4 regions of the Pseudoalteromonas sp. SG43-8 genome follow, and region 2 is predicted to be linked to each of the others. Evidence: predicted binding sites of a transcription regulator. Region 2 holds the regulator's gene; each other region holds the start of a gene.
The links. The regulator ArgR, encoded in region 2, controls arginine synthesis, uptake and breakdown. The targets are predictions, from matches to a motif close to ANTGAATANNTATTCANT.
Positions count from the first base shown of each region.

Region 1: argC (N-acetyl-gamma-glutamyl-phosphate reductase) is a predicted target of ArgR. The motif match lies at 1,534-1,551, and genes of this name have one in related genera.
Region 3: H5122_RS14360 (aspartate aminotransferase family protein) is a predicted target of ArgR. The motif match lies at 6,152-6,169, and genes of this name have one in related genera.
Region 4: H5122_RS12810 (OadG family protein) is a predicted target of ArgR. The motif match lies at 2,007-2,024, and genes of this name have one in related genera.

Region 1 is NZ_JACJEX010000002.1:439,554-447,192, reverse strand. Features, by position in the region: gene argB (acetylglutamate kinase) at 1-372, opposite strand, end outside; gene argC (N-acetyl-gamma-glutamyl-phosphate reductase) at 373-1,383, opposite strand; gene argE (acetylornithine deacetylase) at 1,608-2,756, shown strand; gene H5122_RS07250 (hypothetical protein) at 2,810-3,742, opposite strand; gene radA (DNA repair protein RadA) at 3,818-5,203, opposite strand; gene H5122_RS07240 (PilZ domain-containing protein) at 5,568-7,639, shown strand, end outside.
Region 2 is NZ_JACJEX010000010.1:96,239-103,877, forward strand. Features, by position in the region: gene H5122_RS15860 (iron ABC transporter permease) at 1-1,242, shown strand, start outside; gene H5122_RS15865 (ABC transporter ATP-binding protein) at 1,243-2,292, shown strand; gene H5122_RS15870 (Dyp-type peroxidase) at 2,341-3,240, shown strand; gene argR (transcriptional regulator ArgR) at 3,248-3,715, opposite strand; gene mdh (malate dehydrogenase) at 3,941-4,873, shown strand; gene ispB (octaprenyl diphosphate synthase) at 4,959-5,930, opposite strand; gene rplU (50S ribosomal protein L21) at 6,353-6,664, shown strand; gene rpmA (50S ribosomal protein L27) at 6,681-6,938, shown strand; gene cgtA (Obg family GTPase CgtA) at 7,077-7,639, shown strand, end outside.
Region 3 is NZ_JACJEX010000008.1:27,120-34,758, forward strand. Features, by position in the region: gene H5122_RS14330 (aromatic amino acid transport family protein) at 1-140, shown strand, start outside; gene speD (adenosylmethionine decarboxylase) at 244-1,056, opposite strand; gene H5122_RS14340 (OsmC family protein) at 1,145-1,558, opposite strand; gene H5122_RS14345 (DUF3802 family protein) at 1,644-1,991, opposite strand; gene astD (succinylglutamate-semialdehyde dehydrogenase) at 2,124-3,593, opposite strand; gene astA (arginine N-succinyltransferase) at 3,609-4,625, opposite strand; gene H5122_RS14360 (aspartate aminotransferase family protein) at 4,711-5,916, opposite strand; gene H5122_RS14365 (HDOD domain-containing protein) at 6,296-7,456, opposite strand; gene H5122_RS14370 (aminodeoxychorismate/anthranilate synthase component II) at 7,500-7,639, opposite strand, start outside.
Region 4 is NZ_JACJEX010000006.1:89,623-97,261, reverse strand. Features, by position in the region: gene H5122_RS12835 (aspartate kinase) at 1-190, shown strand, start outside; gene csrA (carbon storage regulator CsrA) at 282-473, shown strand; gene H5122_RS12825 (YcxB family protein) at 524-991, opposite strand; gene H5122_RS12820 (hypothetical protein) at 1,126-1,317, opposite strand; gene H5122_RS12815 (DUF1328 domain-containing protein) at 1,376-1,549, opposite strand; gene H5122_RS12810 (OadG family protein) at 2,069-2,314, shown strand; gene oadA (sodium-extruding oxaloacetate decarboxylase subunit alpha) at 2,326-4,107, shown strand; gene H5122_RS12800 (sodium ion-translocating decarboxylase subunit beta) at 4,121-5,251, shown strand; gene H5122_RS12795 (aldo/keto reductase family oxidoreductase) at 5,393-6,364, shown strand; gene H5122_RS12790 (hypothetical protein) at 6,378-6,554, shown strand; gene H5122_RS12785 (peptidoglycan DD-metalloendopeptidase family protein) at 6,629-7,639, opposite strand, start outside.

The DNA.
Region 1 (7,639 bases), on a different contig from region 2:
GCTTTTACATTTACCCACTAAGCAAAGCGCTTTTAGCTTTTGAGTGGCAGTAACACCTGCCTCAAAAAGACTTAAGCCCACAGGCTTGTGCCCAGCACTAATAGCTTGAGTCATTAATTGTTTATTAGCGCAACCTGCGAGTGCTCCGACTATATAAGGCATTTGCTCTGCTGGGCTAATACGTAATCCTTGGTGTTTAGCACTGGCAAAACCCGCTTGTTTTAACCATGTATCAACTAAAGCGCCACCGCCATGTACAATCACAAACTCATCATTTGTTTGCTCATTTAATACATCAAACAACGCTTTTGCTGCATTTTCTGTATTAAGTACTGCACCACCTAGTTTAATTACCCACGTTTTTTTACTCATTTAAAACGCTCCTTTTAAACCAGTGGTATGATCTAAATTCATAGAAATATTAATACACTGCAAAGCTTGTCCAGCAGCGCCTTTTAATAAGTTATCAATAGCAGACATCACAATTAACTGCGTTCCTTGTTGCTGCCAGCCAATATCAACAAATGGCTGCTTAGCTACACCTTTAATTGAAGGTACTTTATCGCCTAATAAGCGAATTAATGGCTCGCTCGAAAGTACTTGATAAGCCGATGCAACGTTTTCCTTGGTAACGCCTGGCTTAAGCTGTACATAAATAGTTTCTAAAATACCGCGCGGAAAATTACCTAGATGCGGTGTAAACAACACTTTGTGGCCAAGGTGTTGTTCAATTTCAGGGCCGTGGCGATGGTTAAACAAACCATAAGGTGCAAGCGACACTTCACAAAAATGCGTTCCTACACTGGCTTTACGCCCTGCGCCTGTAACGCCCGAAACCGCATTAATAATAATACTTTCGCTGCTCAATAAGCCTGCTTGCTTAAGCGGTTTTAGCGCATTAAGCGCTGCTGTTGGGTAACAGCCTGCAACAGCAATTAGCTTTGCATTAGCGATAGCATCATGGTTCCACTCAGCTAGACCGTAAGCCGCTTCATTTAAAAGCTCTGGATGTTGATGCTCAAAACCATAGTAAGTAACGTAGTCGTCATTGCTTGCTAAACGATAGCCACCAGATAAATCAAATACCTTTTTACCCATAGCTAAAAATTGCGGCGCTAGATCAACACTTACTTTGTGATCGGTACATAAGCATACGTAATCAGCATCACTTTGAATGTCATCAAAAGCTGATACGCTAAGAGGAAGTAAAGGGCAGTCTAGTAAGCCAAGGTGCTCCGGGTATAAATCACTTAGCAATTTATTTTTATCTAAGCTACCCTCTGATACATAACAGCCTGTTAAAGTTAAGTTTGGATGCTTAGCAACTAAACTTGCTAACTCTGCGCCGCTGTATCCGCTTGCGCCAATAATCACTACATTCATTTGTTACTCGTTATCTTAAAATTAATTACTACTTATCTATAATGTTCGCTTAAACTAGCTTAGACGCTAATTAAGTCTTTTTTATTAATGAATTTTGATTATCGTCGCATTATTTTCATGGCGTTACTTTTAATATATTTATGCTTAAAAAGTGAATTGATATTCATCATAAATACTTTTATATTGTTATGCAATTAAATTGAATAATAATTTTGGATTTTTTTATGCCTTTGCCTTCGTTTATTTCCATGTACCAACAATTGATTGCAGCCCCTTCTATTAGTGCTATTGAAGACAACCTGTGTATGAGCAATAAAAACGTAATCGAACTCCTAGCCAGTTGGTGCGAAACAATCGGTTTTACGTGTGAAATTATAGAATTAGAAGGAGGTAAAGGGCGCTATAATTTATTAGCAAAACGCGGAGAAGGTGATGGCGGATTAATGCTAGCTGGTCATACCGACACAGTGCCTTTTGATGACAGTCGTTGGAATCATAATCCATTTAAACTTACCGAACTCGATAACAAATTGTATGGGCTAGGAAGTATTGATATGAAAGGCTTTTTTGCTTTTGTATTACAAGCGATTAGTGAACTTGATGAAAAGCAGCAAACTCAGCCTATTTTAATCCTTGCCACCGCCGACGAAGAAACAACGATGGCTGGTGCACAACAAATATGTAAGCACCCGAATTTAAAACCTGCGCGTTGTATAATAGGCGAACCTACTGATATGACGCCAGTATTTATGCACAAAGGCCATATGAGTACAGCAATAAGAGTAGTTGGTCGCTCTGGGCATAGCTCCGATCCCGAACGTGGTCTTAACGCCATTGAAGTAATGCATAAAGTGATTACAAAATTAATGATCTTAAAAGAACAATTAAAGCATAAGTATTCAATAAACCACTTCGAAATCCCTTATCCAACATTAAACTTAGGTAATATTCATGGCGGCGATAACGCGAATAGAATTTGTGGTTGCTGTGAAATGCATATAGATATGCGCCCATTACCAGGTTTAAGTGTACAAGAACTACAAGCATTAGTACTCGATGCAACGAAAGAAATAAATCAGCAATACCCAAATGCGGTGAGCGTTATTGATTTACATGAACCAATACCGGCATTTAGTGGTAGCACCGACAGTGCTTTAGTAAAAATGGCTGAAAAAATAGCGGGGCAAAAAGCGGTCGCGGTAAATTACTGCACTGAAGCGCCGTTTATCCAGCAACTCGGTTGTGAAACGATTGTAATGGGCCCAGGCTCAATTAACCAAGCACACCAGCCTGATGAATTTTTAGCGATGGAAAAAATAAAACCATCACAACAAATAATCACTGATCTTATAAAAGCAAATTGCTTTAGCTAATAAGATTACAATAAAGGCGCCAATTGGCGCCTTTATTAATACAGAACTAAGGCCTAATCACCTTTAACTTCTAAGTTAATAAACTTAACTAGTTCTTCAGGTTGCCCTACTAGCATCATAACTTGTTGGTTAATTTCCATCATAGTTTTACCTTCAGGTAGCTTTGCAGACACACTGAATGAATTTAAACCTTTCGCAAAGCTAGTTAAAGCCTCTGCAATATCTTCAGTTACAGGAGCTTGTTGTAACTGTTGTTCTAGCGTCATTTCCATTTGCTCAAGCGTCATACCTTGCTTTTCAAGCTCGCTTGATAGTAAATCTTTTAATTTACCTTGGTTATTTAAGGCAAAGCTAACATTACGCGGCTCTAATTTACTCATTGCTTGCATAACAAGTGTTTGCTGCTGTAATTCTTGTTCATACGTCAGCGGTTGATCACCCGCTTCTTGCTGCGCCTTGCTAATAGCCAATGAAGCATCCATTAACGCTTTTGAATTAGCTAAACCCATATCCATATTAAAACTAACAATGTCTTTTGCATCAAGCTTAACTACTACATCACTATTGCCAGACTCTTCATCGTAATCAAGTGATGAATGTAAGTCGTAACTTGCCGACGCTAACATTTCATTTTTATCAGCTGGTAATTTTAATACGAAGCTTTTATCAAACTGAAAGCTTTTTACATCAAATGATGTATGTGGTGATATTTTATCCGGCTCGTAGCCAGTTATTTCAATGCTTTGAATATTAGCAACATTGTCACCTTCAGGGCTTATTACTTCCATGTTTGTTATTTCTACACTCTTTGAAATAACACTTGCCGATAAACCAGCGTATTTAAATGTAGCGCCAGTTTGCTCGCTTACTAAAGCAAGTTGCTTATCTACTTCTGCACGCACTTCTTGAGTTGCTACGTAGTTTGCGTAACTAACACCACCCACGCCTGCGGCCACAAGAGCTGCCACTATAACTAATTTTTTCATGTCATTTCCTTATTTAATTCTTTCTATAAAGTGTCTCAACTTAAGAGTAACACTGAAGAACATCACCGATAAGTGTTAATTAATCAAACTAAGTAACTCATGTACAGTTTTTACAGGGGTAATTTTAGCGCCTAGCCCCTCCATCGATTTATGGTAATTGCGAAATGGAATATATATTTCTGTAAAACCATGTTGTGCAGCCTCTTTAACACGCGGTACACCACTGTCTATTGGGCGTACATCACCGTTTAAGCTAAGTTCTCCCATAATACACGTGGTACGAGGTACAACAAATTCGTTTAAACTGCTAAGTAACGCGGTTACTAATGCTAAATCGATGCAGGTTTCTGTCTCATCAATTCTTAAACCACCCACAATATTAAAAAACGTATCGTGAAATATTTTAGTTTTAGTATGCTTACGTAATATACCGGTCAGCATTTTTATACGATTCATATTTAAACCAACACAAACACGCTGCGGAAATTCAGCTTCTGTTTCGGTAGTTAAACATTGAATCTCAAGCAATAAATTACGATTCCCTTTACGAATACAGGTAATAGTAGAGCCAGGTGAGTCAGTGGTTGAACCCGATAAAAATATTTCACTTGGATTATCAACACTTAACATCCCACGTTCACACATTTTAAAAATGCCAACAGTATCAATATCACCAAAGCGGTTTTTATTTGCCCTAAGGGTTCGTATTTGCCCATCGTTGGTATCTATGTGTAAAAGCGCATCAACAATATGTACAAGTGTTTGAGGGCCTGCTATTTCGTTATTTTTATTTACGTGAGCAATAATGAACATGGTTACATCATTTTGCTTACAGTACTGAGTTAATGCTTGGGCGGCGCTTTTTACTTGCGAAGGCGAACCTGGGCTACCATTTGCCGTATCGGTTACAACAGCTTGAATAGAGTCAATAACAGCAAACTTAATTTTATTTTTCTCGAGCTCTTCGATGATGGTTTCAACGCTCGTTTCTGAAAGTAAATAAAGCTCTTCCGGGTTATAGTTTAACTTTAAACGATTTACCCTGTTTTTAAACTGCGATAAAGATTCTTCTGCCGTACAGTAAAGTGACGGCATCCGTTGTGACATTCTCGCCACTAAGTCAGATAGCAAAGTTGTCTTACCCGCCCCCGGATCGCCCGAAATTATATTAACAGAGCCAGTAGTCACCCCGCCGCTTAGTACGCGATCAAGCTCGCCGATTTCAGTTAGCTGCTTTTCAGCCTCTGATGTAGCAATATCATTGATTTTTTTAGAGCCACCACCAACACCACCAGCATAACCACCAACGTTCGCTCGTATTGATGCTTTTTTACTGTGCCCTGCTGAAGGCTTAAATTCCGCTAATGTGTTCCACGCACCGCAGCGACATTGACCCTGCCAACGTTGATAGTTCATGCCACATTCGGTACAAACAAATTCTACTTTTGCCGCTTTAGCCATTGATAACTTTACCTACTATTCTTTAATTAAAAAAAATTCTTACTATTAAGCGCTTATTTTGCCATTTCAGGCATTTACTTAGCAACAAACTCTTGCCTGCTTAAAAATCTAGCGTCACAATCAATAAATACACATGGTGTTTCTTTTTAGCTATAATTTAGGGCATACTTTTTGCTTTGTAATAGTTTAAAGTAACTTGCCAATAAAATGGCAAATAACACATACATAACAAGAGCTAAACAGTAGTAACTCAAATAATCGTACCTATATTAATAACATAGCGCGATTTAACGTTTATTGAACTTCTAATAAATGGACTTAACAGTATACCTACTTTTTCAATTAGACGGTGATGGTTTTATAAATGGCTGATGACATAATGCTCAAACACGAAGACCTCGTGAATGAGTTAAAAACATATTTAGGCAACGCTAAATTTGATCTAATTTTCAAATCAAAAACCGCAGGGTTAACTAAACCTGAGCAATTTTTAATGAAAATGGAAATGTCGCGTTTATCTCAGCCAGTGGCACGTTTTGTTGATCTTCGTGGATTAGTGACAGGCCAAGTAAAACCATATGAGCATAACGGCAAGCAACACTTTATGGATGACACAGCCATTGAAGTGTTTGAAAAAGCGCTTAAACAACATGGTGAATACACCTTAGCTGTTTACGAAGCCGTAATGAATACAGAAAATAACCACCGCGTATTACAAAAACAAGCAGCCGAAAAATCAGAGTTACAAGAGTTAGAAAATAACTTAAACACTGAAGTAATTAAGTTTGCCTCTTACGAGAGCCGCCGTGAAGAACGGATGAATTACTCAATAAAAGTAACGATTGATTACAAAGATAAAAAGAACATTGCTGCTAGCACCTCAGATATATCTTTAAGTGGTTGTAAAGTTAAGCTTGCAACGCGCTACTCTATAAAAAAAGGTGAGCTCATCGCAATGCGCTTAGTAGGCCTTGAGCAAGACTTTGAACTTGGCCTAAAAAGCGGTATTCAATACGAAGTTGTTGCAGTAGAAAATATCTCTCGTGAATTTAATCACATCCGCTTAAAGCGCACTTATATAGAAAACAACGATGCCTTTAATGACTTTTTAGAAAGTTTTATTCATGGTAATAAGCGTCGTTATAAAGTAAATCTAGATAATACGCTCGATGCTGTAGTATCAAAGGGGTATGAGCAGTACTACATTCCTCGCGTAACGTCTTTATATGTATTTTTAAGTAAAAAAGATGAGCAATATTACCCAAGCCTTAGCCTTACCACTGAAAATAATATTTTTATTCAGCGCTACTTTACCGATGAAAGAAAAATACCGTGTTTGTACAATATACTTAATCATCAGCGTATTACACAATTACTAACTCAAATTACCGCAGTAAAAGAAGATTACCTCTATACATTTACACATATATCATCAGGTAAAATTTATTACTACTCAGCGACGCGTACAGAGTTAAATAACAACCCTAAATTACGTGATCTATTTTTAGGTTTTGGTAGCCAAAAAGAGAGCTGGCAGTGCTTTAAAATACAAATAATGCCAAGTCATCCAGATGATTCTTTTATACCGCTTTCACTACCTAATAGTGCCGGTGAAAACATAGAAAAATTAAATAAGCCACCTTCACCTCGTGTAAAAGGCCTTATAAAGGATGTTAAGTATATTGTTGTACTTACAAATATTGGCAATAAAACTGAACAAGCAAATTATAAACAACTTACTTTTGATAAAGCATTAGTAAATCAGCTTAAGCACTTTGGCCACGCAAAACACAAAACACCACCCTACTTAGATATTGTGCCACTTGAATACGTAAATTTACGCTCGCATAAGCGCTATCTTTATAAAACACCAGTTAGTGTTACTATTAATGATGAGGTATTTAACGGCTATACACGTGACTTTTCGGTAATGGGTTTACAGTTAGAGTGCGAACAAACTGCCACATTTAAAAAAGGCGATATAGTACTTTTAGCATTCCCTGAACTTCAAAAAATAACTAAAAAGCATAAGCTTAGTGAACTAAAGTACGAAGTAATGGCCATCAGTAAGTCATTTACTACTATTAACCTAAAAGCAAATCGTATTGCTGATTTACCCCATGCTGGCGTGACCTTTTTCACTCAGCTAATAGAAGGTAATAAAGACAAACTTAAAGTATCTGAAGAAGCACCTAAAGTAGAAGGCTTATCTACCGCACTTAGAAATATGGTAACAAAAAGCGTTTGCCAATTTCCGCTATATTTACACAAAGAAGCCGCACACTTTAAAACGGGTGCAATTGGATATGGGTTATACGCCAGCCCTATGCACGTAATTTTGCAAAACTTTGGTTTATTAAGTAACAAAACTGACTTTTCGAGCATTCTGACTGAAGAGCAAATTATTAATGTAATAACACCAAATATCAAAGATCG
Region 2 (7,639 bases):
AACGACTATTGGTTTTTTGATATACGAACATTACCCGGCGCCATCGTTATGATTGCCTTGGTACTTTACCCGTATTTATTTTTAATTTTTAAAACAGCCCTTCGCGAGCAGTCATTCAAATTAGTACAAGCTAGTCAGTTAATGGGGCTATCTCCTGGGCAAAGCTTTTTTAAAGTCAGTTTAGTACTCTCTCGTGGGGCAATTGTGGCGGCTCTTGCACTTATTAGTATGGAAACCATGGCCGACTTTGCAACAGTGAGTTATTTTGCCGTAAGTACATTAACAACCGCCGTATACGATACGTGGTTTGGTTATTACTCACTTACAGCGGCCGCTAAAATATCGGGTGTGATGTTACTTCTGTTATTTTTAGCATTAATGGCAGAGCGTTTTAGTCGCCGAAACCAAGCGGTATTTGAGCGACAATCAAGTGTAAATAGCGAATCTCTCTATGTATTAAAAGGAAAGTCTGCTTGGCTCGCAACGGCATTTTGTAGCTTTATTTTACTTATCGCTTTTGTAATTCCTATTGCAGTACTTATAAATTACGCCATTGCCTACTTTGATAAAGCATGGAATGTTGAGTTTTTTAGTTACGCTTGGCAAAGTTTAAAAGTGGCAGGAGTTGTAAGTGTTATAACCATTACGTTGAGTGTTTTTGTGGTTTTTTATCAGCGTGTTGCAAAGCAAGCGTATCCGCTTATTCCTGGGCGTTTAGCAAGCACAGGTTATGCATTGCCAGGAACTGTACTCGCTATTGCGGTTTTATTACCTCTTACATTGTTAGAGAACACCATTAACACAGCGCTCGAGCCGTATAATTTAGATATTGGCTTACTGCTTACAGGTAGCATTCTTACTATTATTATTGCTTATATTGTTAGGTTTTACGCCATTGCACACGGAGCAATTGAGTCGAGTTTTTTACGTATTAGTCCATCACTTGATATGGCAAGCCAATCAATGGGTAAAAGCCAAGGGCAAACGCTGCGTTTAGTGCACCTACCTTTACTGCGAAGAGGATTGCTCACTGCTGCCTTATTGGTATTTATTGAGTGTATGAAAGAGTTGCCAGCTGCGCTATTGCTCAGACCGTTTAATTTTGAAAGCTTAGCTACTCATGTATTTCAGTATGTGAGTGATGAGCAATTAGAGCTTGCTTCAATATCTGCATTATTTATTGTTATTGTTGGGTTTATTCCTTTGTATTTTATTAATCGTTCTATGGAGCAGCGTAGTTAAATGAGTAGTTTAATTTTACAAGGCGTGAGCTATCACTATAACGGCACAAAGGTTATTCACGATTTAGATTTAACAGTGGGTAAAGATGAAATTGTTTGTCTACTCGGGGCGAGTGGATGCGGCAAAACAACCACATTAAAGGCGATTGCAGGTTTAATTGAAGCCAAGCAAGGGTCTATTTTTATAGACGGTAAATTAGTGAGTGATGAGCAATCGTTTGTCTCACCTGAGCATCGTAACATCGGCATGATGTTTCAAGATTATGCGTTGTTTCCGCATTTAACGGTGGCAAATAATATCGCATTTGGGCTTAGTAATATGAGCAAAGCTCAAAAGCAGCAACGCGTTGATGAAATGCTTAAGCTTGTACATTTAATTGGCTGTGCTGACAGGTTTCCACACCAGTTATCGGGTGGCCAACAGCAACGCGTCGCTATCGCTCGTGCATTAGCTTATAAACCTAGTTTATTACTCCTTGATGAGCCCTTTTCAAACATCGACACACAAGTACGCTTTGAATTAATTGCCGATATACGTCGAATTATTAAGGCAACTCAAGTATCTGCTGTGTTTGTTTCACACTCAAAAGAAGAGGCGTTTGCGTTTTCAGATACACTTGCCATTATGCATCGCGGTAAAATTGAGCAACAAGGCACGCCTGAGCAGCTTTTTGCAGCTCCATGTTCAAAGGAGGTTGCAGAGTTTCTGGGTCAGGGCATATACTTAAGCGCAGAAGTGTTAACCGCAACTGAATATAAAACACCATTTGGTTTAGTCGAATCTTATGTTGAGAGTAAGCATAATGTAAGTGCAGGGCTTATATATGTGCGCCCTCATCAAATAGAATTAGTGGCAGATAACCAAAGTGACAAATTCAGCAAGCGAGCTACAATCATAAGTCGTCGCTTTATTGGTTCGGCGTATGTTTATTCGCTTGTTATTGATGAACAAGAAATTGAAGTTGCTGCACAATATGGCCAGTCATTTGAAAATAATGATCAGGTTATAATAAAAATAAAACCTCACACGGTGAATTTTTTCGAATCGTAATTAATTTGTTATTCGCTGTGTTTTTATCTGTAAAACTAAGGAATAACAATGGCGCAAGCGCAATCAGGGATTTGTGCTGAAGCAAACTTACACGGTTTGCACTTATTTTTTAATGTGTTTGATGGTCAAGACGAATCACTTCGCGCAAAGTTAAAACAAGTAAGCGCTATAGAAGAAGAGTTTAGCGATCAATTTTCAGAATCAATGCTCTCTTGTATGGTTGCTATTGGTGCGCAATACTGGCCGCATATCCTCCCTGAATACATTCCAAGCGAGTTACAGAGCTTTCCCAATATAACCCATAGCGATCACCAAATGAGCGTACAACCGTGCGATTTATTTGTGCAAATTCGCTCTGACCGTGAAGATGTTAACCATTTATTTGCGCTGCAAATTTTAAAATTATTTGCCCCCGATGTTGAGCTGGTGGAGCAAATTCGTAATTTTCGTTTTTTAGATGGTCGTGATTTTAACGGTTTTATTTATGGTGGCGACACCGCACATGGAAGAAAAAAGCGCGCTACGGCTTTAATCAGCAACCCTGGTAGCTTTGAAGATCAGGGGAGTTATATTCATGTTCAGCGTTATAAACATGATCTAACTATGTGGCAGCATTTATCATTGAGTGAGCAAGAGCAAATAATGGGACGTACGCGTCTTGATAACACGCTAATTACCCCAGCGATCGAAACCAGCCATGCTTCGCGAAGTGAGCTAAAAGACGAAGACGGACAACCGCTACTATTAAATCAAAGCATGCCTTATGGCGACGTGTATGAGCAGGGAATGTTATCAATTACATGCGCTTGTACGGGCACCGCATTTGAAAAAGTACTTAATAGTCGTTTAGGGGAAGGGGATTGCTACGACCACTGGCTTGATTTTACTCAAGCCGATATGGGCTCTGCTTTCTTTGCACCTTCAATAGGGTTTTTAAAACAAATTTAATTTGCTATTAAACCGTATCAAATAAAATGCGAACGCGTTCAAGTGTTACATCTATTTCAGATATTTTAGCAGGAGCGATAAAAATAGTATCGTCGCCTGCAATTGTTCCTAGTACGCCATCTGCTTTACCTAATGAATCTAATAAACGTGCAATAAGCTGAGCAGCACCTGGGCTGGTACGAATGATGATCATCATTTCGTTGTGCATAATGTCGATTACTAATTGGCGTAATGGGCTTTTAGCCGTAGGTACACCCATTTCAGCAGGTAAGCAGTAAACCATTTCTTGTTTGGCATTACGTGTGCGTACAGCGCCAAACTTACTTAACATGCGTGATACTTTACTTTGGCTTATATTGTCAAAACCTTGATCTTTTAACGCATCAACTATTTCGCCTTGAGAGCCAAAATTTTCTTCTTTTAATAGTGATTTAAATGCTTTTACCAGTGCTTCTTGTTTATCTTGTGGTTGCATAGTCTTTATTCGTTTTTGTTATTTATGCCGCAAATTCTACACAAAAATGAATAATTATGCAGCAGTTGTTTAGTTAACTTGCCAGTTTGATGCGTTAAATCACATAAGTTTACGACTATGGTCGAAAATATACTTGAAATAGACAGGATAAATTTGTTTTTAGTCGCTAATTTCATTATCTTAAGAGCCACAAATGTTTCCTACCTCAAATTACGGAGAATTCCAATGAAAGTTGCTGTATTAGGTGCTGCAGGCGGTATCGGCCAAGCGTTGTCTTTATTATTAAAAACAGGCTTACCAGCTGGCTCTGAATTATCACTTTATGATGTTGCACCAGTAGTACCAGGTGTTGCGGTTGACCTTTCTCACATCCCAACAGATGTTAAAGTTGCAGGCTTTGGCGCAGACGATTTAAATAAAGCGCTTGAAGGCTCTGACATCGTTCTTATCCCAGCGGGTATGCCGCGTAAACCAGGTATGGATCGTGCTGATTTATTCAATGTAAATGCTGGCATCATCAAAACGTTAGCAGAAGGCATTGTTGCCAGCTGTCCTAAAGCGTTAGTAGGTATTATTACTAACCCAGTAAATGGCACAGTTCCAATTGTTGCTGAAGTATTCAAAAAAGCAGGTACTTACGACGCTAAACGCGTATTCGGTATTACTACGCTTGACGTTATTCGTTCAGAAGCATTTGTTGCTGAACTTAAAGGCGTAGACGTAGCAACTGTAAAAGTACCAGTAATTGGTGGTCACTCAGGCACAACTATTCTGCCTCTACTTTCTCAAGTTGAAGGTGTTTCTTTCACTGATGAAGAAGTTGCTGCACTTACTCCACGTATCCAAAATGCGGGTACTGAAGTTGTAAATGCTAAAGCAGGCGGTGGTTCAGCTACGCTATCTATGGGTGCTGCTGCAGCTCGTTTTTGTATGTCTTTAGTTAAAGGCCTACAAGGTGAAGAAGTTGTAGATTACGCTTACGTTGCTGTTGAAAATGGCGATGCAGAGTACTTTGCACATCCAGTACGTTTAGGTAAAAACGGAGTAGAAGAAATTCTTTCTTACGGCGAACTAAGCGCATTTGAAACAAAAGCAAAAAATGACATGCTTGAAACTCTGAAAAAAGACATCAAAGAAGGTGTTGATTTCATGGCGTAATAGCCGGTTTAAGCAACAAAAAAGCCTGCATTTGCAGGCTTTTTTATTGCTCAGAATTAATGTCACACTGTGTAACTAGTTAAAACTAGTGGTCGCGGTCAACCGCAATACGGGCAAGGCTTATAAGTGCTTGCTTATAGTCAGACTCAGCTAAAAAGTCTAAACAGGCTATGGCTTTTTCGGCCTCAAGCTCTGCTTTTTGCATTGTAAACTCAAGCGCATTAGTTTGTTTTAGTGCAGTTAAAATTTCTTCTAAATGCTCCATACCATTACTGTGCTCTATTGCATCACGAATGAGCTGTGTTTGCTGCTCGCTACCATGTTGCATAGCATAAATAAGCGGAAGGGTTGGTTTGCCTTCAGCTAAATCATCGCCAATGTTTTTACCTAGCTGCTCAGCATCTGCATTGTAATCGAGTACGTCATCTACTAGTTGAAACGCAGTACCTAAATGCATACCGTATAGGTTTAGTGCATCAAGTGTCGCTTGGTCTTGCTCTGTGATAATGGCAGCAAGGCCTGTAGCTGCTTCAAATAATTTAGCCGTTTTAGAGTAAATAACCTGCATATAGCTGGCTTCAGTCGTATCTGGGTCATTGCAGTTCATCAGCTGCAATACTTCACCTTCAGCAATAATGTTTGTTGCATCGGCAAGTACTTGCATAATCTGCATTTTTCCAAGGCCAACCATAAGCTGAAATGAGCGAGTGTAAATAAAGTCACCAACCAATACGCTAGCAGCATTACCAAATTCAGCATTTGCTGTAGGCGTGCCACGTCGTAAGTTTGATTCATCTACAACATCATCATGCAATAGCGTTGCTGTATGGATAAACTCAACAATTGTTGCAAGTGTTATGTGATCTTTACCCTGATAACCGAGCGCTTTGGCTGCTAAAATAGCCAGCATTGGACGAACGCGTTTGCCGCCACTGTTAACTATATATAAACCAAGCTGATTAACTAACGCCACATCTGAGCGCATTTGCGCATGTATAAGTTGATTGACGTCATTCATATCGCTTTCGATTAACGCCTGGATAGCTTTTATATCCATTGATCTCCGAGCCAATTTTTATGTGTGAACGGCGCAGATTGTACAACAAAAAATGCACTAGCTCGATATTTTGTGACGATTGATTGAAAAAACACTATTAAAGTACTTAATTTAGACTGAATTAGCCAAGATAACTGATTAATTGATAATCAATATACAGTTTATGGTGTGCTTAGATATTGAGCTGTGAGGGTCATATTTGAGTACATTAATTTATTTCGGCTAAGAGTTAAAAAGCGCTTGGCAAAAGGGCCAATTAATATAAAATGGGGTAAATATTGAATTGCTCTCAAAGCAGCTACTTTTTATTCATTTTAATTACAAAATAGGCTTGCTAGTTATTTCGCGTTAGCGTAAACTTCGCGCCCTATCGAAGAATATTTTAGTTGCGCCGATTTGAGGGTGCACAGACGGAGTTAATTATGTACGCGGTTTTCCAAAGTGGTGGTAAACAGCATCGTGTGACTGAAGGTCAAACGATTCGTCTTGAAAAATTAGACGTTGAAACTGGTGCGGCAGTAGAATTTGATTCAGTACTTTTAGTTGCTGATGGTGAGAAAATCGAGATCGGTGTACCGTTCGTAAACGGTGGCAAGATAACAGCTGAGGTTGTTTCACATGGTCGCGGTGAGAAGATTAAGGTTGTTAAATTTAGACGCCGTAAGCATTCTCGTAAGCAAATGGGCCATCGTCAATGGTTCACTGAAGTTAAAATCACTAGCATTAGCGCTTAATTAGAGGTACTTAGAAATGGCACATAAAAAAGCAGCTGGTAGTACTCGTAACGGTCGCGATTCAGAAAGCAAACGCCTAGGTGTTAAGCGTTTTGGTGGCGAATCAGTTCTAGCGGGTAGCATCATTGTTCGTCAGCGTGGAACTCGTTTCCACCCTGGTACTAACGTAGGTATCGGTAAAGACCACACTATCTTCGCAAAAGCAGATGGTAAAGTTCAGTTTGAACAAAAAGGTCCTTTAAACCGTAAATACGTAACTATCGTAACTGAGTAATCAGTAAGGTAGTTAAAAACCCCGCCTTTGCGGGGTTTTTTGTTTTGTAGTCAGCCAATATATACCCAAGCCTGCATTTGTGCTGGCTTGGGTATATAATAGAGTTATTAAACAAGCCAATCCCTAAAGTGAGTAATCATGAAGTTTGTAGATGAAGTAGAAATTCGCGCAGAAGCTGGAGACGGTGGCAGCGGCATCGTGTCTTTCCGTCGTGAAAAATATGTTCCAGATGGTGGACCAGACGGCGGTGACGGTGGAGACGGTGGTAGTGTTTATCTACAAGCTGATGAAAACTTAAATACCTTAATTGATTATCAGTTTGAGCGCTTCCATAGAGCTGAACGTGGTACTAACGGTCGTAGCCGTAACTGTACAGGCCGAAAAGCTGATGACTTATTTGTTATGGTGCCTGTGGGCACGCGCATCATGGATGTTGATACCCAAGAGGGACTTGGCGATTTAACGCAACATGGTCAACGAATTTTGGTTGCAAAAGGTGGTTTCCACGGCTTGGGGAATGCGCGTTTTAAATCAAGTACTAACCGAGCACCTCGTCAAAAAACATTAGGCACACCAGGTGAAGTACGTAACTTAAAATTAGAGTTACTATTATTAGCTGATGTTGGTTTACTTGGATTACCAAATGCCGGTAAATCTACGTTTATCCGCAGTGTATCTGCAGCAAGACCAAAAGTAGCTGA
Region 3 (7,639 bases), on a different contig from region 2:
TGATTTTATTCATCATGCCAATGATTGCAGTTTATAAAGTGCCTGCACTTCATAAATACCGCAACCGTTTAAGCACGCTATTTATATTAGCGGTTGGCTCACTTGCTGTATTTGCACTTATTTACAGCATGATTAATTAATACGCTATATATTCAAAAGCCCAGCTAAGTTAATTAGCTGGGCTTTTTTAGGCATAAAAAAATGGCGCTCACTGAGCGCCATTTTTAATTTAATTCGTTGCTATTATTCTGTATCTGGCAGGTTACGGCCATAGAATATTTCTTGCATTTCGCGAGTCAGCTTAGAGCGAATTTCGTCTTCTTCTTCATCCGATAACTCATCAGTAGAAAGGCCGAATAAATAGGTATTTAAGTCGGTTTCTTTTAACATCATTTTAGTATGGAACAGGTTTTCTTGATACACGTTCACGTCCATCATTTGGTACGCTTCTTTTGTATCTTCTGTCATGAAGTTTTGAATCGAGCTAATAGCATGATCAATGTAGTGCTTAACACCGTTTATGTCGCGGGTAAAACCACGTACGCGGTAGTCTATTGTTACTACGTCTGACTCAAGGCTATGAATTAAGAAGTTTAACGCTTTAAGTGGCGAAATAATGCCACAGGTAGATACTTCAATATCAGCACGGAATGTACAAATACCATCATCAGGGTGAGCTTCTGGGTATGTGTGTACACAAATATGGCTTTTATCTAGGTGTGCAACAACTGAATCAGGTAATGGGCCTGGTGCTTCGTCAGCATCGTAATTTTGCTGCTCTTCTACTGGTTCTTCTGAAACCAAAATAGTTACACTTGCGCCTTGCGGTTCATAATCTTGGCGCGCTACATTTAAAATGTTAGCACCAATAATATCAACAACTTCACCTAAAATATCGGTTAGTCTATCTGCACTGTACTGCTCATCGATATATTCAATATATTCTTTACGTTGTTGCTCGGTCTTTGCGTAACAAATATCATAAATACTAAAGCTTAAACTTTTGGTTAAATTGTTAAAGCCATGAAGTTTAAGTTTATCGAAGGGTTTGTTCATAATAAACCAACCTATAAATTAGTGGGTTCTGCACCTGCAGAATGAAAAGTTCGCGGATTTTATACGAATTTTCCTCGTGGAAAAAGCGTTATTTTGCTTGATCTTGCACAACTTCGTGGCTATGCGTAATTTCTACTGTTTTATCAAGCATTAATGCAACCGAGCAATACTTTTCAGCAGAGAGTGAAACTGCACGTGCAAGGTGCTTTTCAGACACATTATTGCCTTTAACAACAAAGTGTAAGTTGATTTTGGTAAACACGCGCGGTGCTGTTTCGGCGCGTTCTGCACAGAGTTGCACTTGTACGTCTGAAAAATCTTGTTTAGCTTTTTTTAAAATACTAACCACATCAACTGATGAGCAACAGCCAACTGACATTAAAACCATTTCCATTGGGCTTGGTGCTGCGCTATCGCTGCCGCCATCAAACACAACATTGTGGTTAGAATTAGAACGGCCAATAAACGTATCGCCTTCAACCCATTTTACATTTGCTTGCATTGTTATATCTCAAAAAATATTTTCTTGATTGTAAGCAACTTAGCCGTAGTTGCAAATGAAAATGCAACGCAGGGCTATAAAATGGCTAAGATTGTTGTGCTAAAGCGCTATCAAAGAGGTTTTTCACTAAACCTGCAAATTCATCTATAAAGGCATGCTGTTCAACCGTGACAGGCTGTGAGGTGATGCTGCTGAGGACTTCTTCTAAATCGTAAACTATGCCATCAACTTCACGTACAATTTGACTACGCTGCTCTGTGTTGAGGTCTGTGTGCTGCTCGCAAATAAGCATCACATTTTGTGCAATAACGTCTTCGATTAATTCCATTACTGTTGGAGCGCCTGGTTTTATTTCGCCTGGCTTCTCAAACAATGCTAAATTTTGAGTTAGATACATGATCAAATCATCGTACCCTTGCCTATCTAAAACCATTATGCGAACCACCTAAATATATTTAATTATGCTGATTTAAGCAGAAAGAGTCGATAATTACTAGCCTTGTACGATAGCAATACAAAAAAAGCAGCCGAAGCTGCTTTTATAATGATTAAGTAGTATTACTGCTTAATCTATTTTTAAGCCTGGGCTTAGTGTTGCTGGCATCGCTACTTTTTCAAGCTCTACTGAAGCAACTGGGTATGCACAGTAATCAGCTGCGTAATACGCGCTTGCTCTGTGATTGCCCGATGCGCCAATACCACCAAATGGTGCTGCGCTTGATGCGCCAGTAATTGGGCGGTTCCAGTTAACAATACCAGCGCGAATACGACGTAAAAAATGGTCGTAATCTGCTGCACTATCACTTAATAAACCAGCCGATAAACCAAAGGTTGTATCGTTTGCTTTATCAATGGCTTGGTCAAAGTCGTCAAAGCGGAATACTTTTAAAAGTGGTCCAAAATGTTCTTCATCTGGGAAGTCACTAATATTTGTACACTCAATAATACCTGGTGTTACAAAACCGGTATTGGCTGTGTGCTCAAGCTCTACTAATACTTGAGCGCCAAGCTCAACAAGCTCGTTTTGCGCTTTAACCATGCCTGCAGCTGCCGCTGATGAGATCATAGAGCCCATAAATGGCTGGTCTGCATCATCGTAGTTGCCTACTTTAATCGCTTTAGTTGCAGTGATAAGGCGCTCTAAAATTGCATCGCCTTTGCTACCTTTAGGTAAAAACAATTTACGTGCACATGTACAACGCTGGCCGCTTGAGATAAACGCTGATTGAATAATATCGTGAACAACTGCTTTAGTGTCTTCAACGTCAGTAATAATAAGTGGATTATTACCACCCATTTCTAGCGCTAAAATTTTACCCGGTTGACCTGCAAACTGTTCATGTAAAATATGACCAGTACGCGAAGAACCCGTAAAGAACAAGCCATCAATCCCTTTGTGAGCAGCAAGAGCTTTACCCGTTTCTACTTCACCTTGAACTAGGTTAATTACACCGGCTGGTAAGCCTGCTTTTTCCCACAGTTTAAGCGTAAGCTCGGCAACTTTAGGAGTCAGTTCAGACGGTTTAAATACAACCGTGTTACCGGCTAAAAGCGCTGGCACAATGTGGCCATTAGGTAAGTGACCCGGAAAGTTATACGGACCAAATACGGCTACAACCCCATGTGGCTTATGACGAATCATCGCACGGCCAAGTGGCATTGCGTTTTCTACGTCGCCAGTGCGCTCTAAAAATGCTTTTTCAGAAATGGCAATTTTACCAACCATAGCACCCGCTTCTGTGCGCGTTTCCCACAGTGGCTTACCTGTTTCCTGTGCGATAGTAATAGCGAGCTCTTCGCTGTTTTCTTTTAATTGCGCTGCGAATGCTTTAATTATTTCTAAACGCTCAGTAAAGCTTTTATCAGCCCATGCATAAAACGCTTCGCGCGCTGCATTTACTGCGGTGTCTACTTGCGCCGCAGTTGCTGATGATGCCTGCCAAATAACGTCGTTATTTGCAGGGTTTACTGAATTAAATTCTGTGCCTTGGCCTTGTGACCATTGACCATTAATAAATTGTGCAGGATGAGTCATATACTTTCTCCTAAATTAAATCGTGGTTGCACTAACAATATCGCCAGTTTGCAAATGCAATGCATCTGCTACTTCTTGCGATAAAATAAGGCTTTTTGCGCGCTCGTCAAATGTCATTGGTGCAACGGTTGCTCTAAAATCTTCAAGCTTTTCGTTAGCTAGTAACACCATGGTGTCGCCAGTCATTTCGCCAATTTCAACGTTAAAGTTATTTGCATTACGAATCGTCGCAATGTTATCTACTTTTGCTTCAACCGTTGGGCCGCCGTCAAAAATGTCTACGTAGCCATTAAACGTAAAGCCTTCGCTTTTCAATAACTCGATTGCTGGGCGTGTGTTGTCGTGTACTTTACCTATTACGGCTTGCGCATCTTTACTTAGCAAGTTTACGTAAATTGGGTATTTAGGCATTAGTTCAGCAATGAAAACTTTTTGGCCAATACCTGTTAGGTAATCGGCTGTTGGAAAATCCATTGAGAAAAAGTGCTCTTCAAGCCACTGCCAAAAAGGGCTGCTGCCGTTTTCGTCAGACACACCGCGCATTTCTGCAATCACTGTTTGCGCAAAACGCTCTTGGTGCTGTTTTATAAACATAAAGCGCGCTTTTGAAAGTAGCTTACCGTTACAATTTTTACGATAGCCATCTTTTAAAAACAATGTGCAAAGCTCTGTAGCGCCTGTGTAGTCGTTACATAGCGTTAAAATATCAACCGCTTTGTATACGTCTAATGTGCGCGAAGAGTGAATCACTTTACTTAAGTGATAATGATAAAATGCATCATCAAGCCCTACCGCAGCTTCAATTGCAGACGTACCTACAACATCACCGGTTTCGCTATCTTCAAGAACAAACAGGTAGCCTTCGTCACCGGGTTGTGACGTTTGCTTAGCAAATGAACTTACAGAATGGTCTATTTTCTTTTGCAATAGTTCTTCGTTTAATGGCAAAGACGTAAAACCATGCCCAGATTCGTGGGCAATTTTCAGTAATGCTGAGTAATCATTTTGCTGGATTGGGCGAAGGATCATCATGAGTCCGCTTGCTCCCTTATAAATAACGGTAAATAGGAATTGCAGGGCAAGCGGTGCTTACCCTTAATTGGTTGGCTTAAGTCGCTTATGCGTTTACTACGCTTGCTACTGCTTTTTCAAAGCGTGCCATACCTTCGCGAATGTCCGCTTCAGGAATTACTAAAGATGGAGTGAAACGTACTACGTCAGCGCCTGCCACTAGTGACATAAGGCCTTGCTCAGTACCTGCCACTAAAAACTCTTTTGCACGACCTTTGTATTGCTCGTTCACTACTGCACCAATTAATAAACCTTGGCCACGGATTTCGCTAAATACGTTGTATTTTTCGTTAACCGCGCTAAGTAGTTCATTAAATAATGCTGCTTTTTCTTTTACGCCAGCCAGTACTTCTGGGGTATTTACTGTATCAAATGCAGCTTCTGCAACAGCACACGCAAGCGGGTTACCGCCATAAGTAGAACCATGTGTGCCTACTTTAAGGTGCTGTGCAATTTCAGTTGTTGTGATCATAGCGCCAATAGGAAAACCGCCGCCAAGTGCTTTAGCCGAAGTTAAAATATCAGGTACTACGTTTAAGCCTTGGTATGCGTATAAATCGCCAGTACGGCCAACACCTGTTTGAACTTCATCAAAAATAAGCAGTGCGTTATGTTTAGTACATAAATCGCGAACACCTTGAGCAAACTCATCAGTTGGTGAAACAATACCGCCTTCACCTTGTAGAGGTTCCATCATTACGGCACATGTTTTATCGCTGATAAGTGCTTCAAAAGCAGCAAGGTCATTGTAATCGCAATGTACAATGTCGCCAGGCTTAGGGCCAAAACCATCTGAATATGCAGCTTGGCCGCCAACAGTTACGGTAAAGAATGTACGACCGTGGAAACCTTTGTTGAACGCGATAATTTGTGATTTTTCTGCGCCAAACTTATCAAGTGCAAAACGACGCGCTAATTTAAGCGCGGCTTCATTTGCTTCTGCGCCAGAGTTGGCAAAGTAAACTTTTTCAGCAAATGTCGCATCAACCATTTTTTTAGCTAGGCGAAGTGCCGGCTCATTGGTCATTACGTTAGATAGATGCCAGATTTTTTCGCCTTGCTCTTTTAATGCGCCTACTAATGCAGGGTGGCAATGGCCAAGACAGTTAACTGCAATACCACCAGCAAAGTCGATAAACTCTCGACCTTGTTGATCCCATACGCGAGAGCCTTCGCCTCGAACAGGAATTACGCTTGAAGGTGCGTAGTTAGGAACCATTACGTGATCAAATAATTCGCGATTGACTGTCATTTTATTTCCTCTTAATTGTGAGCAACACAAAACATCAAAATAGGTGTTTAGTTAATATTTTTAACCAACTTTATAGGCAAGATCAGTAACCTGATAATTGCGCAAAATTGCTTTGTGGTTCAATTTTCAGACGCACATTATTTCAGAATTACTTATATCTGTCTCGTTAAAAACTTTCATGTATCCCTTGAAAATAAAGGGCTAAAGATATTATTTCATAGATAGTGAATAACTATTTGCATAGCTATTTATGCTTATTTTTAGGCAACTAACCGCATGAGTACAGAGGCGCACACGCTTTAATCGGCAAATATGTAATATAACAATAAGATGAGAATGAATGGTTAGTCGCAAAAAAATTAACAAAAAATTCAGATTTTTAGTCAATTTGAATAGCTAAATTGGTAAAATTACTCGATTGGAGGGTTTTTAGTTCCGTTTTAGTGAACTTAAAGTGCGAAAACCAGCTTAGAGCTTCATCAGGTTCAATAAGTTGATGTTCTTTTAAATTAAGATATTGAGAATAGCACCGTGCCTTTAGCATTACTTCTGTTAATGGCAGTAATGTATCGCCCTTATCTACCCCATTTACTAGCTGCTGCATTACCCCTTTAAACGGTAAATATTTAAAAGCCATTTTGTCTATTACCTTAGCGCTTACTTCTATCGATTTATTGCTAAGTAGAGTAGTTAAAAATAGCGGGTCGGGCTGAAGCTCTAATAATGCGGTGTGTAAATCTTTTTGGTTTTCATTTCGGGCTAGCTGTACTTTACGTTGCCATATTTGCTCAAACGTTTTTAAGTACAAGCGCACTAATGCAATTCGCCCTACATCTAAAAGCATCCCAAGGGTAAATGCATGAACGTCATTTACATTATTAATTTGTGCAATTTTTTGCGCAGCAATGGCGTTTGCCATGGCACTGTCACGTAAACGACGTTTTAATAACGAAAATGGTTCGGTGCTATGTGGCATCCAATGGCGGGCAGCAAATGTAGGAATAACTAGCTGTAAGTTATCAAGGCCAATATAACGAAGGGCGAGCGATGGCTTATCTACTTTTACAGACGTGTTTTTACTACGTTGATTACGATAGTAAGGTAAATTAACGAGCGTTACTAACTCCCTACCCAACCAGCTTATATCATTAACCAGTGGCTCTAAACGCCCTACCGACGCTGACTTTACAGCTAATATATCGAGTATATTGGCAATGCCATCTTCAATACCTATGGTGCTATGAATTACGCCATCTATATCTTCGAGCTGCTTATATATAGCTGTTTCAATTGTTTTGTGCAGCTGTTCACTCGCTTGAGCGCGGTACTTATGATGTGCAGTACTACTTTGCTGGCGTTTATTCTGTGCGGCCACTTCAACCTGAAGCAAGGTGCGCTGCTTCATGGGTTCGCCGTAATCTATATCTAATGTATGAATGAAACCAATTTGCTGATGCGCAAAGCTATGCCCAAGCAATAAGTCATGAGCTCGTTGGCTTAGTATTTTGGCAGTACGCTGCTGGGCTACAAGTTCAGTCATGACATCCATTAATAAAGTATAAAATGCTATGTGTATTATAACATTAGAAGCGAGTTAAAAAGTTATCAAGCAGTTCCAAGCCTTGAGCAGTTAAAATAGCTTCGGGGTGAAACTGCACACCTTCGATAGCAAGTTCATTGTGTAACAACCCCATAATTTCGTCAAACTCTCCTTGCTCAGTTT
Region 4 (7,639 bases), on a different contig from region 2:
TGCTGTTGGCATGGGTATGAAATCACATTCTGGTGTCGCTAGTTTATTTTTTGATGCATTAGCGCAGGAAAATATTAATGTGGTTTTAGTCTCGACTTCAGAGATTAAAATTTCAGTTTTAATAGATGAAAAGTACTTAGAGTTGGCTGTTCGTGCATTACACAAGGCATTTTTAACAGAAAATGGATAGATTGCGAGTTTTTACTTACTTTTCAGTCTAATTTTCATTAGTATGTTTAAGCGGAATCTTATAATTTTTATTGGAACATGGGAGCAAGAGAATGCTAATACTAACTCGTAGAGTAGGTGAAACCCTAATGATTGGTGACGAAGTAACAGTTACTGTTCTAGGTGTTAAAGGAAATCAAGTTCGAATCGGTGTTAATGCACCAAAAGACGTATCAGTGCATCGTGAAGAGATTTACATGCGCATACAAGCTGAAAAGTCGAACCCTAATCCGGGCAATGCTTAATCAACACGTATACGTAGTTGAGTAATTAACTCAACTAGACTAAAAGCCACTCACTGAGTGGCTTTTTTGTTTATAAAAGCGAGTGTTTCAGGACTAAGTATTTGTTTTGATATGTACTGCATGCCGCTTTTGTTTTTAATAATAATACCTTGTTGGGTGTCTATTACTTCGCTTATATTTTGCCATTCTAATTGATAGCTTTTGTAATGATTAGCAGATTTAATACCTTCTTCATCAAAGGTAAGTGTTACCTCAGAGCCTGATGCTCTGCTGAGCATTTGTCTGGTTACCCACCATGGTCTGCGATAGTAAAAAGCGACGCACTCGAGTACCGCTAACATGATCATAAACGATCCTAAGTAATGATCGTCTAAAACATAAATGCCAAATAAACCAAGCGCAACTAGCAACACAAGTAAAAAGTATTTAGGTTTTGCACGTTTACTATAAGGGAGTGACTCATCAAAACACTCGTAAAAGTAGGGTTTATCTAATGTGTAGGTGGTTGTGAATGCCATTTTGCCTTGCTTTAAATATCGTTTTTTTTATTTTAACAAGCTAACTGCTAAATGAGCAGCTTTATAGTCAGTGATTTTATTACTGGCACAAAAAAACGGCTCGAAAGCCGTTTTTTTTAGCGGTACAAGAAGGATTAACAGTTAGTTTCTTCAGCGTTCACGCCTTCTTTAACATTTTCACATGCATCTTCAACAGAGTTTTGCACATCAGTTACTGCTTCGTCGATACGTTCGCCAGCATCTTCTGCATGGTTGTCTTCACAACCCATCATGAAAAAACCTGCAAATACTGCGATTAGTGCTGCTTTTAAAGTTGTAGAGTTCATAGTGTAATTCCTTGTAAATATTAATTAAATTTTAGTGTTTGTTAGTTGAATGCTTTATCTACCTGGGTGATTTACCACGTAGTGCACCTGAAACTAATGAAATCACTAAAAGTACTAAAAAGATAAAAAATATAATTTTTGCTATACCAGCTGCGGCACCTGCGATGCCACCAAAACCTAACACTGCAGCGATTAAAGCAATAACTAAAAATGTAATTGTCCAGCGTAACATTGTTTTCTCCTTGGTTATCAAATTTGCTCATAATAACTAATGCCAGTTATATGCCAAAGTTTATTTTGTATAAATATCAATTGGTTATGGTTTTTAGCTGTTGTTCTAGTTATTAGTTGGTTAGTAACTTTTACGCTTTGTTATGTAAGTTATTCACACTGTTGCAAATAACTGCTAAATGTTCACTAAATAAACTTATTTTGGTAAGACCAATTAACAATTGGTGTGTGGCTTTGCACTTTATATTAAGAATTAGTGTTTATTTTTACTTAGCTTGATAGTTAATTAACAAATTCCATATAACTATTAGCTATAGTCGTTATTTCTTGTATGTATTGTAGAGCGCGTGATTGCTGAGTTATAGCATGTAAATTAATTGAGTGTTATGTTGTTTATTGTTTAATTGGTTTTACCAATTTACAAGATGTAGACAAAGCGATTAGTTTTGTTATTATCCAGTGAATAAATATTTAATTAAATCGATTTTTTATTTTCGATATGGGTTTCAAGGGGAGAAAAATGGATATAGGTGCTCTACTCACAACGGCTGGTAACTTAATGCTTACTGGCATGGTTGGGGTGTTTGTATTTCTGTCGATATTAATTGGTGCAGTAACGCTTATGTCTAATTTGGTGACGCGCTTTAGCGAACCTGACTTGGCGACACCAGTTAAATCACCATCTTTTAAATCTCAAGGTGTGCCTAATGAGCACATCGCTGCTATTAGTGCTGCCATTGCTCAGTACAAATCAAATAATAAATAAGGGGCACACACATGGCTAAATTAAAATTAACAGAATTGGTATTACGCGATGCTCACCAATCATTATTAGCAACGCGTATGCGCCTAGACGATATGCTACCGATTGCTAGCAAATTAGACGATGCGGGTTATTGGTCTATTGAATCGTGGGGTGGTGCTACATTTGACTCGTGTATTCGTTATTTAGGCGAAGATCCTTGGGAGCGTATTCGTGCACTTAAAAAAGCGATGCCTAATACTAAACAGCAAATGCTATTACGCGGTCAAAACTTATTAGGTTACCGCCATTACGCTGATGACGTAGTTGAAAAGTTTGTAGAACGCGCACATAAAAATGGCGTTGACGTATTTCGTATATTTGATGCAATGAACGATGTTCGCAATCTAGAAACAGCTATTAAAGCAGCTGTAAAAGTAGGCGCTCACGCTCAAGGTACTATTTCGTACACAGTTAGCCCAGTTCATACACTTGATATGTGGCTAACTCTTGCAAAGCAGCTTGAAGATATGGGTTGTCACTCAATTTGTATTAAAGATATGGCGGGTTTATTAAAGCCGTACGATGCTGAAAAACTAATTAAAGCACTTAAAGAAACTGTATCTATTCCAATTGCTATGCAGTGCCACGCTACAACAGGTTTAAGTACTGCTACTTACCAAAAAGCAATTGATGCTGGTATTGATATGCTCGATACCGCTATTTCATCAATGAGTATGACTTATGGACATTCTGCAACTGAAACTATTGTATCGATAGTTGAAGGGACTGAGCGTGATACTGAGCTTGATTTAAGCCACCTAGAAGAAATTGCTGCTTACTTTAGAGATGTACGTAAAAAATATGCGGCATTTGAAGGTAGCTTAAAAGGGGTTGATGGGCGCATTTTATTAGCTCAAGTACCTGGTGGCATGCTTACAAACATGGAAAACCAACTTAAAGAGCAAGGCGCAGCCGATAAGCTTAATGAGGTTTTACTTGAGATCCCACGTGTACGTGAAGATCTTGGCTTTTTACCTTTAGTAACACCAACGTCGCAAATTGTTGGCACTCAAGCGGTACTTAATGTGCTAACGGGTGAGCGTTATAAAACAATTACTAAAGAAACTGCTGGCGTATTAAAAGGTGAATATGGCTTAACACCAGCACCAATGAATAAAGAGCTACAAGAGCGCGTGCTTGATGGAGCGGAAGTTATTACTTGTCGCCCTGCTGATAACATTGCACCTGAGCTTGCAACGCTTGAAGGTGAGTTATTAAAAGAAGCACAAGAGCAAGGTTTAACACTTGCTGATGATCAAATTGATGACGTATTAACTTATGCATTATTCCCACAAGTTGGTTTGAAGTTTATTAAAAACCGCAACAACCCAGATGCATTTGAGCCAGTACCTTCTGTTGAAGATAAAAGCAGTAAAGCACCTTCTAAATCAGTTTCAAATAGTAACAAAGTGAAGGCTGAGCAGTACAGTGTAAAAGTAGATGGTAAAGTTTATGACGTAGTAGTAGCGCAAGGTGGTGAACTTAAAGAAGTAACATTAAAAGACTCTGAGCACATTCCTCAATCTGCTTCGGTTGCATCAGGTGAAACACTTAACGCGCCTCTAGCCGGTAATATTTTTAAGATTAAGGTAAAAGCTGGGCAAGTTGTTAACGAAGGCGATGTAGTGATTATTATGGAAGCCATGAAAATGGAAACTGAAATACGCGCTACGCATACCGGAACAATTGCTGAAGTGTTAGTTAGTGAAGGCGATGCTGTAACTACCGGCGACGCTATGATTGCATTAGCTTAGGAGTAAATAGAGGATGGAAGGTATTTTAAACCTCTGGAATGCGACAGGCATTGCTAACTTTACAATCCCATCGTTAATAATGATTGCGGTAGGGTGTTTATTACTGTTTTTAGCGATAGCTAAAGGCTTTGAACCACTATTATTACTACCTATTGGTTTTGGTGCAATTTTAACAAATGTACCAGTGGCAGGTTTGTCAGACCCAGGTGGGCTTTTGTACTACGTTTATTATGTGGGTATTGATACGGGGATTTTTCCGCTGTTGATATTTATGGGAGTAGGGGCGCTGACCGACTTTAGCGCGCTTATTGCAAACCCACGTATGTTGTTATTAGGTGCGGCTGCACAGTTTGGTATTTTTGCTACATTGTTTGGCGCTATATTACTTAACTATGTGCCAGGTTTTGAATTTACTCTACAGGACGCATCGGCTATAGCCATTATAGGTGGTGCCGATGGGCCAACAGCAATATTTTTAGCATCAAAACTGGCACCTGATTTACTAGGCGCAATAGCAGTAGCTGCGTATTCATATATGGCACTTGTGCCAATTATTCAGCCGCCAATTATGCGTGCATTAACAACCCCAGAAGAACGTAAAATAAAAATGCCAGAGCTTCGCAAAGTATCTAAAAAGGAAAAGATTATTTTTCCTCTTATGGTACTTAGTTTAACGGCTATGTTTTTACCGGCTGCTATACCGCTGGTAGGTATGTTTTGTTTAGGTAACTTAATGCGAGAGTCGGGTGTTGTTGATAGATTAAGTAACAGTGCTCAAAACGAAATCATCAATGTTACAACTATATTTTTAGGTTTAGCTGTAGGTTCAAAGCTTGCTGCAGATAAGTTTTTAACTGTTGAGACGATTGGTATTTTAGTGCTTGGCGCACTGGCTTTTGCAATTGGTACGGCATCTGGCGTATTTATGGCAAAAGGACTTAACCGTATATCTAAAACACCTATAAACCCATTAATTGGGGCTGCAGGTGTATCTGCTGTGCCAATGGCGGCACGAGTAGTTAATAAAGTTGGCCTTGAAAGTAACCCACATAACTTTTTACTTATGCATGCAATGGGACCCAACGTAGCGGGTGTACTTGGTAGTGCAGTTGCTGCGGGTATTTTATTAGCACTTGTTGGCTAAAAATGTAATTTAAAATAGATTAACTATTAAGCGCAGTTTACTGCGCTTTTTTTGTTCTTAATTTCTTCGCCTCTTAATGGTTTCTTGTTTAGTGCTTTTTGTTTACAGTAACAGCTCTTCAACATTTTAAGGATAGTTATCATGCTTCACACACCTTTAGCAAAGCACTTGCCTCATGTTAGTAAACTTGTATTTGGATGTATGGGTCTGGGCGGCGGTTGGAATAAAGACGCAATCACTGATGCACATGTTAAGCAAGCTCATGAATGTATAGATAACGCCATTGAAGGTGGTATTAATTTTTTTGACCATGCTGATATTTATACTTTTGGTAAAGCAGAGCAGGTTTTTGGTAAAGCATTAAGTGAGCGACCAGAGCTTAGAGAGCACATGTATATTCAATCTAAGTGTGGGATTCGTTTTGAAGATGACTTAGGGCCAAAGCGTTATGATTTTTCCCAAAAGTGGATTGAGCAGTCAGTTGAAGCATCATTAAAACGATTAAATACAGATTATTTAGACGTACTTATGCTGCATCGCCCTGATCCACTCATGGAAGTTAACGAGATTGCTCGTATATTTAGTTGCTTAAAAGAAAGCGGTAAAGTGCGCAATTTTGCAGTGTCTAATATGCAGCAGCACCAAATGAACTTTTTACAACATGCGCTTGATATGCCAATTGTGGCTAACCAAATTGAGGCTAGTTTACAAAAACATCAGTTTGTTGATGAAGGTGTATATGCCGGTAACAGTGACGGTAAAGATCTTAATTTTACGCCAGGTAGTATTGAGTACTGTCGCCATTTTGAAATCCAAATTCAAAGCTGGGGTAGTTTATGCCAAGGCTTGTACAGCGGTAGTGATTTATCAAACGCATCTCAGGCAGATATCAACACCAGTCTTTTAGTTAATAAGCTGGCTGCACTTTATGAAACCTCTGCTGAGGCAATTGTACTTGCATGGTTGCTTCGCCATCCCGCATCTATTCAGCCAATTATTGGAACAACTAATGCTAAACGGATTAAAGCCTCTTGTGATGCTGTAAACGTAGAGCTAACTCGTGAGCATTGGTATGCACTTTATGTAAGCGCTAAAGGCCACGAATTACCATAAGTAGGGCGTTAATATGAACATATTCGTTATTTTAATTGGTTTGTTTGTTGCGCTGGCGATACTTATACCCTTGCTTGAAAAGTATCAAAGTAAAATAGGGCTCAACGGCGCAACCAAATACAGTAAATATATTTGGCCATTAGTGATGGTGTCTTTAGTTATTCAGCTCATTTATGTACTGATGTACTAATGATTTATAGCGTATACAAAAAAGCCTTTGCAGGTTAAACCTGCAAAGGCTTTTTTAATGTTTATTGATAAACTTTATTTAAGTGCTAACTGTAGCTCGCGATTGCGCTCAAGCTGGGCAATAAAGTTATCAGCAATAGGTTTAAACTTGGCAAGTTCTGAGCGAGGTAATGGCTCTGACTTAGGGAGTTTTACAGTTTTAGGATTACGGTGAACGCCATTTACTAAAAATTCATAGTGTAAATGTGCACCAGTAACACGACCTGTAGAACCTACAGTACCAATTTGTTGGCCCTGTTTAACTTTTTGGCCCGTTTTAACTAGCTTCTTATTTAGGTGTAAGTACTTAGTTACATATTGCGTGCCATGGCTAATAAATACGTAGTTACCGTTGTACTTGCTGTAACCGGCTTTAATTACTTTACCGTTACCAGATGCAACAACAGGTGTGCCAGTGCGTGCAGCAAAGTCGATACCACGGTGCGCTCTAACTTGCCCAGTAACAGGGTGTAAGCGGCGAGGATTAAAGCTCGAACTAATATACTTAAAGCTTACAGGTGCACGTAAAAATGCTTTTTTCATGCTACGCCCTTCGGGCGTATAAAAATTGCCGTCGGTATGGCGAATAGCTGCAAAGCGCTGACCTTGGTTTACAAATTCAGCTGCAATAATCTTACCGGTACCAATAAACTCGCCATCAACATAGTGAGACTCGTAAATTAAGCCAAATACATCGCCTTTACGAATGTCGTTTGCAAAATCAACATCCCAACCAAATATGTCAGCAAAGTTCATTATTTGGCGTTCGCTTAAACCTGCTGCAATTGCTGAAGTCCAAAAGTTATTAGATATTTCGCCGCCAGCGGTTTTGGTTAGCGTTTCAATTTCTTTGCTATCAATAGCTGTATCGTAGTTACCTTCTTCGTTTAAGGTAACAAATAAAGTATCTGTTTTTGAAATCACATAGCGCAGTTGAGCTAAGGAGCCATCTTCAGCTGTCGCAAAACTAAGTATTTCACCTGGGTGAATTTTAGTAAGTTTGCGAGTCTCTGCATTAGTGTTAATTAGTTTATGAAGCGTTTGAGC